Regions from separate parts of the Caproiciproducens puteiluti genome, predicted to be linked through region 1. Evidence: predicted binding sites of a transcription regulator. Region 1 holds the regulator's gene; the other holds the start of a gene.
What was found. Region 1 encodes LexA, which represses DNA repair genes until DNA is damaged. Its sites were predicted from a motif close to CNAACANNTGTTNG; they were not measured.
Positions count from the first base shown of each region.

Region 2: a site for LexA is predicted at 5,717-5,730, ahead of dinB (DNA polymerase IV). Genes of this name have one in related genera too.

Region 1 covers NZ_CP194790.1:570,584-578,609, forward strand. Annotated here, with positions in the region: rRNA gene ACRQU7_RS02805 (23S ribosomal RNA) at 1-1,213, shown strand, start outside; tRNA gene ACRQU7_RS02810 (tRNA-Lys) at 1,346-1,421, shown strand; tRNA gene ACRQU7_RS02815 (tRNA-Glu) at 1,483-1,557, shown strand; rRNA gene rrf (5S ribosomal RNA) at 1,777-1,893, shown strand; tRNA gene ACRQU7_RS02825 (tRNA-Asn) at 1,901-1,976, shown strand; gene ACRQU7_RS02830 (HAD family hydrolase) at 2,626-3,243, shown strand; gene ACRQU7_RS02835 (5'-methylthioadenosine/adenosylhomocysteine nucleosidase) at 3,313-4,002, shown strand; gene ACRQU7_RS02840 (cyclase family protein) at 4,019-4,633, shown strand; gene ACRQU7_RS02845 (GNAT family N-acetyltransferase) at 4,608-5,378, shown strand; gene lexA (transcriptional repressor LexA) at 5,460-6,041, opposite strand; gene ACRQU7_RS02855 (M23 family metallopeptidase) at 6,380-7,123, shown strand; gene ACRQU7_RS02860 (hypothetical protein) at 7,395-7,832, shown strand; gene ACRQU7_RS02865 (HAD family hydrolase) at 7,997-8,026, shown strand, end outside.
Region 2 covers NZ_CP194790.1:1,754,116-1,762,141, reverse strand. Annotated here, with positions in the region: gene ACRQU7_RS08480 (Rqc2 family fibronectin-binding protein) at 1-790, opposite strand, end outside; gene ACRQU7_RS08475 (Nif3-like dinuclear metal center hexameric protein) at 815-1,585, opposite strand; gene ACRQU7_RS08470 (class I SAM-dependent methyltransferase) at 1,588-2,286, opposite strand; gene ACRQU7_RS08465 (DUF1858 domain-containing protein) at 2,474-2,677, opposite strand; gene ACRQU7_RS08460 (zinc-ribbon domain containing protein) at 2,830-3,105, opposite strand; gene ACRQU7_RS08455 (sigma-70 family RNA polymerase sigma factor) at 3,220-3,813, opposite strand; gene dinB (DNA polymerase IV) at 4,296-5,510, opposite strand; gene ACRQU7_RS08445 (YifB family Mg chelatase-like AAA ATPase) at 5,850-7,382, shown strand; gene ACRQU7_RS08440 (methyl-accepting chemotaxis protein) at 7,446-8,026, opposite strand, start outside.

The DNA.
Region 1 (8,026 bases):
AGAAGGGTAGTTAAGGAACTCGGCAAATTGACCCCGTAACTTAGGGAAAAGGGGTGCCACAGCAATGTGGCCGCAGAGAATAGGCCCAGGCGACTGTTTAGCAAAAACACAGGTCTCTGCCAAATCGCAAGATGAAGTATAGGGGCTGACACCTGCCCGGTGCTGGAAGGTTAAGAGGAGATGTGCAAGCATTGAATTGAAGCCCCAGTAAACGGCGGCCGTAACTATAACGGTCCTAAGGTAGCGAAATTCCTTGTCGGGTAAGTTCCGACCCGCACGAATGGTGTAACGATCTGGGCACTGTCTCAATTACCCGCCCGGCGAAATTGTAGTACCGGTGAAGATGCCGGTTACCCGCGACAAGACGGAAAGACCCCATGGAGCTTTACTGCAGTTTAATATTGGGTTTCGGTAATTTATGTACAGGATAGGTGGGAGACTGCGAAGCAAGGGCGCCAGCCTTTGTGGAGTCGCTGTTGGGATACCACTCTTAAGTTGCTGAAATTCTAACCTGCGGCCGTGAATCCGGCCGGGGGACATTGTTAGACGGGCAGTTTGACTGGGGCGGTCGCCTCCAAAAGAGTAACGGAGGCGCTCAAAGGTCAGCTCAGCACGGACGGAAACCGTGCCTTTGAGTGTAAACGCGTAAGCTGGCCTAACTGCGAGGGTGACGGCCCGAGCAGTAACGAAAGTTGGAGTTAGTGATCCGGCGGTATGAGAGTGGAATTGCCGTCGCTCAACGGATAAAAGCTACCCTGGGGATAACAGGCTGATCTCCCCCAAGAGTCCACATCGACGGGGAGGTTTGGCACCTCGATGTCGGCTCATCACATCCTGGGGCTGTATTCGGTCCCAAGGGTTCGGCTGTTCGCCGATTAAAGTGGTACGCGAGCTGGGTTCAGAACGTCGTGAGACAGTTCGGTCCCTATCTGTCGTGGGCGCAGGATATTTGAGGAGAGCTGTCCTTAGTACGAGAGGACCGGGATGGACGCACCGCTGGCGCACCAGTTGTCATGCCAATGGCACAGCTGGGCAACTATGTGCGGATCGGATAAACGCTGAAAGCATCTAAGCGTGAAGCCGACTCCAAGATTAGATATCCCATAGCGTAAGCTAGTAAGGCCCCTTGAAGACTACAAGGTTGATAGGCTGCGTGTGTAAGTACGGTAACGTATTCAGCTTGGCAGTACTAATAGGCCGAGGGCTTGACCATATTTTTCTTGGCAACCCTCATTTCTCACTTCTGCTTCCTTCCCTTTATTCAGTTTTCAGTGTACAAATGTACCTGTGAAATGCAAAGAGCAGCGGATGAAAATCCGGAGCGTGCAGGCTCAACCTGCCATATGCACCATTAGCTCAGTTGGTAGAGCACCTGACTCTTAATCAGGGTGTCCCGGGTTCGAGTCCCTGATGGTGCACCATTAAGAAGTCGGAACGGGGGCTGGAGCCTCTGGCCTCTGCATCTGACTGTATGAAAGATATGGCCCGTTGGTCAAGCGGTTAAGACACCGGCCTCTCACGCCGATAACGGGAGTTCGATTCTCCCACGGGTCACCATTTTCTGTTCTATGGCATTCAGTTTTGTTTCCGCCGAGTCGGAGAATCGAACTCCGGTCTTCCACAGGAAAGCAAAGACAGAGATTCGAAGTGGCTGTCTGAGGTAATCGTCGCAGGCATATGCCGACTGCAAAGTCCTCCCACGGGTCACCATTTTCTGTTCTGCAGCAATTCGTTTTTGTTTCCGCCGAGTCGGAGAATTACAATTCAATAAGTTTAGTTGGTACTGATGACGGTGAGGGTCCACCCGTTCCCATCCCGAACACGGAAGTTAAGCTCACTGGTGCCGAAGATACTTGGCTGGTAACGGCCCGGGACAATAGGAAGGTGCCAACACAAATATTCCTCAATAGCTCAGCCGGTAGAGCATGCGGCTGTTAACCGCAGGGTCGTTGGTTCGAGTCCAACTTGGGGAGCCAGAGAAGACCATCAGTCGCAGGATTGGTGGTCTTTGTGTTTTACCCGTATATCCTGAAAGATTCAATCAGGGCGTCGGAAAATGCAGGCCGGATTGTTTTGGACCTTGGATCAAGGGGCGAGCATAACCTGGAGAGACGAAGGAATCACCTGTCGCAAGACGGGTGATTTTCTATTTTTTATGGCAACGTAACCAGGAGGGCGGCTTCTTGAAGGAAAGAGCAGTCATATTCTGCGAATTGCTTTTCTATTTGTAGTCCGCTCCATTTTCAACAGATGGAAGGGGTTTTGTGGAAAATCCGTGCAGCAGTTCCAAAGGAATTTTTAAAAATTCTGAAAGTCAAAGAACTTTGCCGACAATTAAAAGACATCTTAACAGCATTTCCAGTTGATTCCGCAACATGTTCGCGTTTCTCCCCCGTCGAAGGCGGGGGAGAAACCTATTTTGTCTTGCAAACTGAAATAAAATTGCTGTTAAGACGGCCTTTTCAGGCTAACTATAAATCATCATACTGCCTTTACAAAACTTGACAGACCCGGTCTGCTTCCCTATAATGAGGATAAAAAGAACAGAAAAAACATTTCTGCTGTAGTGACAATCATGGAAGCGATTGGAACCTATCAAATGATTTTAGAAAGGTATTATGGTTGATGAAATATACTCATATCGTTTTTGATGTTGACGGAACGCTGCTTGACAGTGAGGACGCGGTGCTTTTATCCTTTCAGAAGATGCTTTTTACCATACAGGGGAAAATGTATCCGCTGGAAGAGCTTCGGTTTTCCCTTGGAATCCCAGGGCATGACACGTTGGCCAGAATGAAGGTTGAGCCGCTCGAAGAGGCTTTCCGCATATGGGGAGAATATGAACTGGAGTTTTCCTATTCCATAAAACCATTCAAAGAAATCCCTTCAACGCTTTTACAGCTGAAAAAAAATGGGATTCAAATGGGCATTATTACGTCCCGGACGAGGGAAGAGTACGCGACGGTTGTTTCTTCTTTCGGGCTGGATCATTATTTTGAACACATTCTCTGTGCGGAGGATTCATCCGGACACAAGCCCGATCCGGCGCCGATGCTCAGATATATGGAGCTGTCCGGTGCGAGTAAGGAAAATGTGCTGTATATCGGGGACTCCGCTTATGACTGCAGATGCGCGCACGGGGCGGGTGTGGACTTTGCTTTGGCTTTGTGGGGCTGCCGCGCTCCGGAGGGCATTTCTCCGGAATATGCCCTGGAGAAGCCGGAAGATGTATTATCTTTATAAGAAAAATGAAGGGAACAGATTCCCTATGCAGTATGGCTTAAAGTTTAAGGAAAGCGTTGAGGTGCGGGTATGATTGGAATCATCGGGGCAATGTCGGTAGAAGTGGAAAATTTAATCGCGGTCATGACGGATAAAAGTACGCAGACAGTCAGTTCGGTGGTTTACTATATCGGGAGAATAGAGAATATCGACTGTGTTGTTGCCAAATGCGGCGTTGGAAAAGTTGCGGCGGCGGTCTGCACGCAGACCATGATTTTGAATTATCATCCCAGCGCGGTTATCAATGTCGGCGTTGCGGGCGGTATCGGCGCAAACATCCATATCGGCGATATCGTCGTATCAAGCGGGCTGGTGCAGCACGACATGGATACCACCGCTATTGGGGATGAAAAGGGCCTGATCAGCGGACTGAATATCGTCACCGTTCCCGCCAGCGCAAGGCTGGTTGATCTGGTGGTTTCCACCGCGAAGCAGATTTACGGTCAGGGCGTGCATGTCGGGGTGATCGCCACCGGGGACCAGTTTATCAGCAGCGGGGAAAAGCTGCGGGAAATCGCCCGGGACTTTCAAGCTTCCGCGTGCGAAATGGAAGGCGGGAGCATCGCGCAGGTATGCTACATAAACCATGTGGATTTCGTGGTCATCCGCGCCATCTCGGATAATGCCAATGAGGCGGCCAATATCGATTTTGCCGCTTTTGCTATTTCCTCCGCGCATAAAACCGCGGAGCTTATCACAAAAATATTACCCTCCATCTGAAAAAGAGGTGTAAGACATGAAGATCATCGACGTGTCGCGTGAGCTTTTTTCCGCACCGGTTTATCCGGGGGATCCGGAGCCTTACCGGGACCCCGTGCGCCGGATGGAGCTGGGGGACGTCTGCAATCTTTCAGGTTTTTACACGGGATGCCACAGCGCCACCCACGTTGACGCACCGCGCCATTTCATTGAGGACGGCGAGACGGTCGACCAGCTCGATTTGGCGCGGCTGACAGGCCCCTGTACCGTTGCAGAGGCAAGCGGTATCATTACCGGCTCCGATATTGACAATATCGTGCCGCATGCTCAGAAAATGATTCTGTTCAAGGGGCAGGCATTCCTGTCCCAAAGCGCCGCCTTCGCGCTGACGGCCGCAGGCGTTACCCTCGTGGGAACGGATGCGCTCAGCATCGAAACGGAAGAGGACGACTCCTTTCCCGCGCACAAAGAGCTGCTGGGGGCGGGCGTACTGGTTCTGGAGGGGCTGGACCTCTCCGCGGCGGAGCCCGGCGACTACCGGCTGATCGCCCTGCCGCTCCGCCTGGGCGGAGCGGAGGCTTCTCCGGTAAGGGCCGTCCTGCTTGAGAATGAAGGCGATTGTTTTTATGAATCCACAGATTCGGAAATTTGAAGAACTGACTGTTAATGCTTTTCCAGCTTTACAGACGGAACTGTTTGACGGTTGGGTTTTACGCTTTTCGGATGGGTTTAGTTATCGGGCGAACTGTATTTGCCCTCTTTATCCGTCGGAAATCAATCTGGAAAATAAAATCAAGCTATGCGAACAAAAATATGCTGCAAAAGGCTTGCCGGCGGTCTTTAAAATGACGGAAAACACACGGGATTTGGACGGAATCTTGGAACAACGAGGTTTCTCCATAGCGAAAAGCGTGGACCTTATGAGCGCTGCGATACCACCGGACTCTGACGCACATTGCTTGAACGGTGTGGAGGTATCAGAAAAAATAGATGAGGAATGGCTGAATGCGGCTGTCTGTTTTTCTGATATACACCATAAGGCCATGCAGAACATCCAAAAAAAGATTTTAAGGAAGATTGCGGGCAGGACTGTTTGCGTAAAGGTTAGGCAAGATAAAAGGGTGGTTGGATGCGGTTTGGGCGTCCTCGACGGCGGTTCTATCGGATTGTATGATATACGGGTGGATGAAAACCATCGCCGATTGGGATTCGGTACGCGTATTTGCAGGACTATTTTACAGGCCGGTAAAGCTGCGAATGGAATGGAAGCATATTTACAGGTGAGTTGTGAAAATCACAAGGCTATCAGCCTGTATCAGAAATTAGGCTTCCATGTGCTTTACCACTATTGGTTCAGAGTAAAGCGGACGGACAATTGTGTGGATATTATAGATTGACGGTTTTTTGTTTAAAATTTTCGTTCGCAAATAGCAAAGGCGGGAAATTGTAAAAATTTCCCGCCTTTGACCGTATCAAATTTAATAATACCGGAACACCGCGACGACTTTCCCGAGGATCAAAACGTCTTTCGTGTAGATCGGCTGGTAATCCGGATTTTCCGGCTGAAGGCGGATCCTGTCCTTTTCGCGGAACAGACGCTTCACCGTAGCCTCGTCTTCGATCAGGGCAACCACGATTTCCCCGTCGAGCGCGGTCGGCGTTTTCAGAGCGACGACAATATCGCCGTTCAGAATCCCGGAGTCCTTCATGCTTTCCCCTCGGACATTCAGCGCAAAATATTCTTCATCGCTGTGACGGGCGGGTGAGAAGGGGACATAGCCCTCCACCTCTTCGACAGCCAGAATCGGCTGGCCGGCGGCGACCTTTCCCACGATGGGGACCTGTATGGTGCTTTGTTCCCCCGCAAGGTGAATTGCGCGGTTCAGGCCCGCGTCACGGCTGATATACCCGGCGCGTTCCAACGTTTTCAGGTGAGCGTGTACGCTGGAGGTCGACTTCAGCCCGGTTGCGCTGCAGATTTCGCGCACAGTGGGCGGAAGCCCGTTTTCGGCCCGGCTTTTTAAATAGTCATATACTTTTTGCTGGCTTTTGGTTAACATTCCGCAGCCCTCCCGTGTATTTGGCTTCTGCAAATATTATAGCACATTTTTGAAAAAAATCAAACAAATGTTTGGAATATTAAAAATTCATAAGATATTCATAGCTATGTAACAACTGAATCCCGCCATGCGATATAATATAGACGTAATCAAGGATATGGAGCCGCACCATTACTTGATACATGTTCTACCCTCCTCAATATACCCCTCAAGCTAATGAAAAAGGACCTGGTCGAAATGGATTAGGTCTTTTTTCTTTTTTTATTTTTATGATAAAAATGTTATCCCCCGAATATAACGTTTGATTTATGGCCAAAATATATTCGGAGGTGGCACGAATGAGTAATTTACATCTGCTAAACAACAAATCACAAAAGAATAACTCCAAGGGATTTTATATCGCGCTTGGCGTGTGCCTGATTGCGGTTGGTGTTGCGGCTTGGACCACTTACGACAGCGTGGTCAACTATGCTTCTCCCGACGAAGGGGCGACAAGCAGCGCACAGGTGCAGCATACGAATGAAACGGTAAGCGGAATCAAGGTCTATACGGGAGACGAAACTTCTTCCGCAGAAGAGCCCGCCCAGTCGGAACCGGCAAAGGAAGAGCCGTCTAAGGCTCCGTCCCAGGCGCCGTCTGCTCCGCCGTCGTCCGCCGTACCGGCCAAGCAGACCGCAGCCAGCGTTCTGACCTTTGCCAGCCCGGTCGAGAAAAACGTCACGCTGAAATTCAGCGGAGAAAATCCCATTTTCTCAAATACGATGAAGGACTGGCGTGTGCACAACGGCACCGACTTTTCCGCTAAGGAAGGAACCGCCGTCAAGGCGGTCGCGAACGGCACGGTAAAGAATGTCTATACGGACGACCTTTACGGGCTGACGGCTGTGATTCAGCACGGAGATTACGAAACCTATTACTGCGGTTTGGCAGCGGCGAGCGTCAAAAAGGGAGCGGCCGTCAAACAGGGTCAGCAGGTCGGAACGGTCGGAACGGTTCCGTGTGAAAGCGCCGACGCATCTCATCTGCATTTATCAATGAAAAAGGGTGGAAAATATATCGACCCGCTTTCCATTATTAAATAACTCGCCCCCGACACTGTAAACGATTAGGGGCAAAATCACAGCTGCAGAATGAATGGTTCTGCAGCTTTTTTGTGATCTCCGTTTTTTTATTTGTGAAATCCGGCTTTCTGTGCTATAATAAGACCGAAAGTGGTGGATCCTACAAAAAATGTCGAATTTTTATTTAACACTTTGTTAATGATTTATACACTTTCTGTTACCACAACGGCAAGAAAATCAAACTATACTGAGTATGGTTGGAAAATACGTAATTCGGAAGGGAGGCACAGTATTGAAAGACAGGAACACAACCCTCGTATGCGTTACGGGTCAGCGTGACTGTGACAGACTGATTCGGGCCGGCAAAAAAATTGCCGAAGAGAGTTCCTCTTCTTTACAGGTACTCTGCGTGCAACCAACCTCTGCGGGATTTGAGACCAGCTGTGAAGAGCTCGAATATCTGCGTCAGACGGCGCGTGACGCACAGGCGGAAATGACCGTTTATTTTAACGACGAAGCGGCCTTGATCGCGGTAGGGTTTGTAAAACAAATCGGTGCGATCCATGTTGTAACGGGAATGGCGGAGGCACCGGTCAACGGATTTGTAGAAATGATCCACAAGCTTTTGCCCAAAATTCCGATCTCAATGGTGGCAAAAGACGGAACGATTTATAATATTTGTCCATCGGGAAAAAAACAGCAGACTGTTAAACTGGCAGTCCAGAATTAGTACATAGCCGGGCGCCGGGGATTACACTCCGGCGCCCTTTTTCTATGTTTGCCGCCCTTGTTTCGGTACTGAACGGCTGTAAGGGGCAGAAAGGACTTGCAAATTGTTACAAAAATGTTTATTATTATAAATACATTTGTTATTTTGAATTGCAGGGTGATTGTTTGTATAAGGCATGTATTTTTGATTTGGAC
Region 2 (8,026 bases), 1.2 Mb from region 1:
TCGGCTTTTGGACGGGGCTTACCACCATGTGCGGCTTTCCATCCACATTTTTGACCGTATCCGCCATTCTGCCCAAAAAGAATGCAAGCCGTTCCCACTGCTGGGCGGACATCGATTTCGTGCTGATGTCGCTCCCATGGCCGGTCAGATGTTCCAGCTCGCGGCAGACGATCGGAGAGACTCCCTGCAGCGTATTTAAAATGGCTTTTGAAAGCTCCGTATCCGAGGGGATCCGCTGAATTCTTTCGATTATGTCAGGAACGGAGTCCGTTAAAAGGCACAGCTTGTCCTGCGGCGGCGGAAGCTGATACGTCAGTCCCGGCAGCACTAGGCGTTCCGAAGACATTTCCGCGTCCACCCGTTTGAGGGCGTCGATGATTTTTCCCGCTTCGTCGACAAAAATAATATTGCTGTAGCGCCCCATGATTTCCATGACCAGCGTCAGGCGGATTTCGTCCCCCAGCTCGCTGACTGCGTCGAAATCCAGGCAGAGCATCCGCTCCAGTCCGGGCTGACGCACTGCGGCAAGGCGCGCCCCGGCCAGCCTTTTGCGCAGCAGCATGCAGAGCATCGGCGGGACCTTGGGATTTTCCGGGACAGAGCGCGTAAAATGAATTCTGGCGCTGTTGGCCCTAGCGGACATCAGCAGCTTCTGGGTTTCCCGATACGTGCGCAGGGAAAGAACCATTTCCTCCTTGTTCGGCTGGTAGATCTTATCCACCTTTGCGCCGATTGCGTTTTCTTCTATTTCTTTTTTGATATGATGTAAAAATGCTCCGTCAAGAGCCATTGATATTCCTCCCGTGTATATGCATTACAGATATTTCGCGGGGCTGTGCATCCGCTTTGATTCAAAGAAGGCAACGTCGGGGAATTGAATTTTCAGCTTCACCGCAAGCGGTAAAATTACAGGATTTTCCGTATAAAAATGCCCGGCGTCAACCAGAGTCACCCCCATGTTTTCCGCATCCAGCAAAATATTGTGCTTGCTTTCCCCGGTTACGAAGGCCTGACAGCCGGCCTGCGCGGCGTCATAAACCAAATCCGCGCCGCCGCCGCTGCAAAGTCCCACGCGTGTAATCGTACGTTTTCCGTCCGTAAAGCGCAGCCCGTCACAGCCCAGCGCTTCCTTGACAAAACGCGCAAAGGCTTCCGGCGTATATTCACAGCCGGTTTCCCCCTCCAGCGCTTCCGGCAGGCCGGAATCCTCATATTCCCTGAGCGTCCGCACATTCCGTAACCTCAGGCGCTCTGCCAGGCAGGTATTCACCCCGCCAGCCGCCATATCGAGGTTGGTGTGGGCGCAGATTGCCGCGATGCCGTATTGGGCCAGCAGATAGGGCGTGGAATCTGCGGAAAGGCTTTTCAGAGGATGGAAAATGACCGGATGGTGGCTGACAATCAGCTCCGCCCCGAGCTCATGGGCTTCCTGAACAACCGCAGGCGTAATATCCAGCGACAAAACCGCCGAAGACACCCCGGCTTCCCTGTTTCCGACCAGCAAACCCGGATTGTCAAAGCTCATTGCCGACCGAAACGGCGCAAAGCTGTCAATGTAATCGTAAATCTCACCAACGGAAACCATACCTACCGCTCCTCTTTCATTTTCATATCGATTTGTTCCGCCGTACGGATCAGGGCGGCGGCTTCTTCCTGCCTGCCGGAAACGGCAAGTCCCCCAGCCTTTTTTTCAAGCTGGGCGATCACCTTGCGCATGTACGCGCGGTTGTCCTCCGTCGCGGCGTCCAGCTTCCCGATATAGGGGTACAGGCTGTCCGTACCGACTTTCTCGGGAGCATACTGTACCTGCATGGCCGAATAAGCATAGCCGTCTTCCACAGCCGCCTGTTCCCGCAGAACCGCAAAGCCCTCCCCCGCAAGAAATTCACGCAGCTGGGGAACCGACGTCATCGGCTGTAAAATCAGCCTTTTTTCTCCGTCCCGCAGCCAGGACGCGTTTTTAATAATCTGTATCATCATTTCGCCGCCCATTCCGGCGATGACAATATCGTCCGCCTCTACGGAAAAGATCGCTTCCAGCCCGTCTGACAGACGCGTGGAAACAAGCTCTTCCACACGGTAGCGACGGATATTCTGCTGTGCGGACTGAAGCGGCCCCGGGCGGATATCCGCCGCAATGGCGCGGGAAACCAGCCCTTGCTTTGCAAGCCAGATCGGCAGGTACGCGTGGTCGGTGCCGATGTCCGCCAGGGCCGTACCCGGCCGGACCATGGAGGCGCAGAGCTGAAGCCTGCCGCCCAAAGTAAATAAAGGATGAAGTCCCATCCGGCACACCCCTTTGTAAAATGATATTCGCCGGCTTCCCCACGGACAGAAATGCCCGACAGCTTCCCATCGGCATCAGAGGAAACCGGGACAGGGGAACGGCAGCCCTCAAAAAGCACGCACCGTCCCCCATACTTAAGAACCGCCCGGCAACTTGATTGCCGGGCGGCCTTGTTCAGAAATTCTTTTATTTAGACGCGATGTGATCGTTCAGCTTTCTCAGCATTGAGTCCGGATCCACACCGTGAACCAGGCAGGCCTGCTCAAGGGTTTCGCCGCGGGAAGCGGGGCAGCCCAGACAATGCATGCCCATTTCCAGGAAATAAGGCGCCGTGGTTTCGTCAATATCAAGAATATCACCAATAATGGTATCTTTCGTAATAGCAGCCATTGTTAGAATCCTCCAGCTTTTCAATAGATTTCATATATATTATAATACCCGTGTCCAAGCTTTGCAATACATTTCTGATCCGGCGAAAATAAAATACCCCGGAAATCAATCCGGGGTACCTGGTCACGAATAAGAAATATTAGGCTATATGCTTATTCTTCCCTCATCTTTGCAAAGCACTCGCTGCAATATACAGGACGGTCTTCACGCGGCTTAAAGGGGACCTTTGCTTCCTTGCCGCAGCTTGCGCAGATAGCGGTATACATTTCACGCTCTGGCTTGGCAGCATTTTTACGAGCATCGCGGCAGGCTTTGCATCTTTGCGGCTCATTTACGAACCCTTTGGAAGCATAAAATTCCTGCTCACCGGCGGTGAATACAAATTCAGCGCCACATTCCTTGCAGATGAGAGTCTTGTCTTCGTACATTTAATTTACCTCGCTTTGGATAAAGATATTTGCCCATAGACGGATTTGCACCGCCGCCTTTGATTTCCAACGCTCTACTTAAGCTACCCGGGCATATGAAATTAATATACTAAACTAAAGCAACTGTTTTAATTTCAGCCGAACCCGCTGCAGAGCATTATCGACTGCCTTTGAGGAAACGCCGAGTTTCACCGAAATATCGTGATAACTGCAGCCGCCCAAATAAAGCGTCAGCACCTGCTGTTCCAGCTTTGAAAGCAACTGTTTCATCCGCAGCTGCATGGCCGCGTAGCTTTCGCTGTCCATCAACAATGCTTCAGGATCCGAGGCGCAATCTGTCATATCCATGTGCGAACCGTCGTCGCTGAGAGAAACAAAATTATTCAGCGGAAGATTTTTGCGGCTGGCCGCCGTGCGGTAAGCCATAATAATCCGGTTATTAATGCAAACGCCGGCATATGTTTTAAAACCGGCCTTCCCGGCTGAGTCATAAGTACGCGCCGCATTTAAAAGGCCCAAAAGTCCTTCCTGGCACAGATCGTCGGCTTCCAGCATCGCACAGCGAAACGGCGCCGCCTTGACCCTGATCAGCGACATATAACGTGCGGTAAGTTCCACAAAAGCATCCGAATTTCCGCTGTTCACAAGGCAGGCAAGCTGACTGTCGGTATAATCTGCCATTTTATTAAAATGGTTGTTATCAACCAAGCCCAACACCTCATGGCTCACATTAAACTTGAATTCTGCATCTATCATACCTCATTGTGTCTATTAAGTCAACAAATATTTTGCTTTTGAAGCTAAATATTTGTTTTATTTAGTTAAATTTTATAAAAATACCTATTTTGTCGGACAATGTCTGATTTGACCTCCGCAAGATTTTTGATTTACATAGATCAAGCCCTGTTTGTAAAGCAAAAATCCCGATCGGCTAAAATCATCTGACCGCATCAAAAGCACCCGGCATACGGCAGCTGCGCCTGCAAACGTGTTTTGCCCGGAGGTTCCCTCAGAGGGCCTCAAAGCGAAGTGTGCAGAAAACCGTATTGAATGGCCGTAGCCGTGGGTGACATAGGCGGATAGACGCTTTGCATCCGAAAATCCATCGATTTTTTATTTACAAACAAGGCCTGATAAAGGAACATTTTCATTATATCATAAGAATTGTAAAACATCCAGAAAAATCTTAATCAACGCTTTTCCCCGCCCCCCGTTGGAAGCGGAAGCTTTTCCATCAGCACGGCGCGCTTAACGGAGGCTTTTCCGTATTTGTTTCTGACATGTTCCATACGGCTTTCCAGCTGTTCCATTTTTTCATCGCACAGGATACTGTGAAACAGGGATGTCTGCTGCATTTCCGACTCCGGCAAGAGGCCGAAGCCGCTGATGCCCAGCGCCCGCACGGGACAGGGCCATTCGTAGCCCTTCTGAAACAGCTCTTTCGCCGCCCGAGCCAGGTCCATCGTCAGCCGGGTGGGAACCTCCAGCTGCATCTGATGCTGCGAAACATGCAGGCGGTTATCCTTGATGGAAAGCTGAAGGCCCGAAGCGATCACCCCGGCGTCCCTCATGCGGAAAGAGATCTTTTCGGCAAGATACAGCAGTACCGGCCAGACCTCATCGAAGTCGAAGAGATCATGAACGCAGGTGATGCTGTTGCCAATGCTTTTCGGCGCGGAGGAAACCTCGCTTGAGCATACTCCGGAATCATCCAGCCCGTTCGCGTTCCTCCACATATCGTATCCTATTTTTCCGAAGGAGGAAACGATATATTTGGAATCGGTGCGCGCCAGGTCGCCGATCGTTTTAATTCCCAGTGAATTCAGACGTCGGGCGGTCACCCTGCCCACTCCCAGAAGGGAATCCGTCGGAAGGGGCCATACCCTTTCCCTGAAATTTTCTCGGGTAATCACGGTAGTGGCGTCCGGCTTTTTCATATCGCTGCCGAGCTTCGCAAAAATTTTGTTGAAGCTGACCCCGATGGAAACGCCCAGCCCCAGCTCCGATTTTGTACGGTCCCGTATCTGATCCGCTATCTCCGGCCCGTCTCCGAACAGCCGGGTGCTTCCGGTAACATCCAGCCAGCATTCGTCGATGCTGAAAGCCTCCACCTGATTCGTATAGCTGAGATAAATCTGCTTTACCAGATCGGAGAAATACAGATACCGGTCAAAATGAGGTGGAACAACCAGCAGGTCCGGGCATTTTTTCTTCGCCTGCCAGACGGGCTCCGCCGTTTTCACGCCGAAGCCTTTGGCGCGCTCGTTTTTAGCCAGCACGATCCCGTGGCGGTCCTCCACACTGCCGCAGACCGCGACGGATTTTCCGCAGAGTTCGGGATGGTCCCTGCATTCCACAGAAGCGAAAAAATTATTCAGATCACAGTGTAAGATAACCCGCTCCACAACCTATTCCTCCGCATACCGTTTTTCAGTATCCCCAGCCCTATCTTAAATAGGTATTGGGAAATCCGCTTATTTTAATTGTAGAATCAATAGAACACAGAGTATCGAAAAACCTGTCATGCGCCTGGAAATGATGTCAAGGCGCAGCCAACACAGGAACCAAGATGATCCCCAAATTTTGCAGTCGATTTTGTCGACAGTTTCACAGAACAAACGTTTGATATTATTATATACCGAGGAACGGATTCTGTAAAGCGGCCATTTTATTCCAAGTCAGGAATTGCCAACAGAATTCGACAGGAGTATAATCATTTTAAAAGAATAAAGGGAGGAATGGGGATGGTATCACGTTCCTACAGCATGGGGCTGTATGGTCTGGACTCCTTTACCGTGGCTGTCGAAGCCGACATCAGTGTCGGCCTGCCCGGTTTTGACGTGGTCGGACTGCCGGATGCGTCAGTGAGAGAATCCCGGGACAGAGTGCGCTCCGCAATGAAAAACTGCGGGTTTCAATTTCCCGTACATAAAATAACAGTAAATCTTGGTCCAGCCGACAAGCGCAAGGAGGGACCGATTTACGACCTGCCCCTCTTTGTCGCGCTGATGAAGGCAAGCGGCCAGCTTGACGCCGGAGTGGAGGACAGCGTGTTTATCGGCGAGCTGTCGCTTACGGGAGAGGTACGTCCCGTAAAAGGCGTACTTCCCATGGCGATCAGGGCAAAGGAGGCGGGGTTTCAAAAGCTTTATGTGCCGGAAGCGAATTCCGCCGAAGGCGTGGTCGTGGAGGGAATCTCCGTTTACCCTGTCAGGGACCTGACGACGCTGATGAAGCATTTTGCCGGAGGGGAAGAAATTCTCCCCGCCTCGGAAGTACCGGCATCGCGGCAAAATCAGCCTCCTTTGCCGGACTTTTCAGAGGTGCGGGGGCAGAACGAGGCGAAACGCGCGCTGGAAATTGCCGCGGCGGGCGGGCATAACGTTCTCCTGATCGGTCCTCCGGGCTCCGGCAAGAGCATGCTCGCGAAACGGATTCCATCCATTCTTCCCGACATGGCGTTTGAAGAAACCATTGAAACCACCAAAATCCACTCCATTGCGGGTACCCTTCCGGACGGAATTTCCCTGATCACCTCCCGCCCGTTCCGTTCGCCCCACCACACGGTATCGCCCGCGGGTCTGTCCGGCGGTGGAAATGTTCCGCACCCCGGAGAAATTTCCCTGGCGCACAACGGGGTGCTGTTTCTGGACGAGCTGCCCGAATTTTCCCGCGGAGCGATGGAGGTCCTGCGCCAGCCGATTGAGGACGGCAAAGTGACGATTTCCCGCGTCAACGGAACCATCTCCTACCCCAGCGCCGTGATGCTGGTAGCCGCCATGAATCCGTGCCCCTGCGGTTACTTCGGGCATCCGACCAAGGCGTGCACCTGTTCCTCCGGCGCGGTCTCCCGCTATCTTTCCAGAGTTTCCGGCCCGCTGCTGGACAGGCTGGACCTGCACATAGAGGTCCCGCCGGTGGAGTTTGACGAAATCAGCTCTCAGGAAAAAGCCGAAAGCTCCGCGATGATTAAAGAGCGCGTAAACAGCGCCAGAAAGCTGCAAAATGAGCGTTTCAAAGGCACGCCCGTTACCTGCAACGCGAGAATCACGCCGGATATGCTCCAGGAGGTATGCCGGCTGAGCGAGCCGGGACGGGAGCTGCTGAAAAAAGCGTTTGAAAAGCTCGGACTTTCGGCAAGGGCCTATGACCGGATTCTGAAGGTTTCCCGCACGATTGCGGACCTGGATCAAAGCGAAGAAATCGAGCCGCGGCATGTCGCCGAAGCGGTACAGTACCGCAGCCTTGACCGAAAATACTGGACAAAAGAACTCTGACCCCATGAAAAAATCCCTGCAGCCGAGTTTGAACCGGCTGCAGGGATTTTATAATATTGGAATTTAATACTTACTGCTCTGACCGCTTTCGGAAACGGACCCGGCATCAAACGAGGAAGCCGTGCCTCCCATTTCGTCCGGGACGCTGTCAGCGGTATCCCTCAGCTTCAGGAACGCGAGGGATTCTTTGAGCTGCTGCGCCTGTGCGCTCAGTTCCTCGCTGGTCGCCGCGCTTTCCTCCGCAGTGGCGGAGTTGGTCTGTACCACGGCGGAAATCTGATCGACACCCATCGTAACCTGATTGATGGAAGAAGCCTGACCATCCGAGGACTTTGAAATTTCTCCGATCAGGTCCGTGGTCTTTCTCGTGCTTTCAATAATTTTATTGAGAGACTTGGCGGTCTCATCCGCGATCTTTGTACCGTTTTCTACCGCTCTGATCGAGCTTTCAATCAGGTCTGTGGTATTTTTCGCGGCTTCCGCACTCTTGCTCGCAAGATTGCGGACCTCATCCGCGACAACGGCAAAGCCTTTCCCCGCCGCGCCGGCACGTGCCGCTTCCACCGCGGCGTTGAGCGCGAGAATATTGGTCTGGAAGGCGATATCCTCAATCGTCTTAATAATTTTGCCGATCTCCTGGGAAG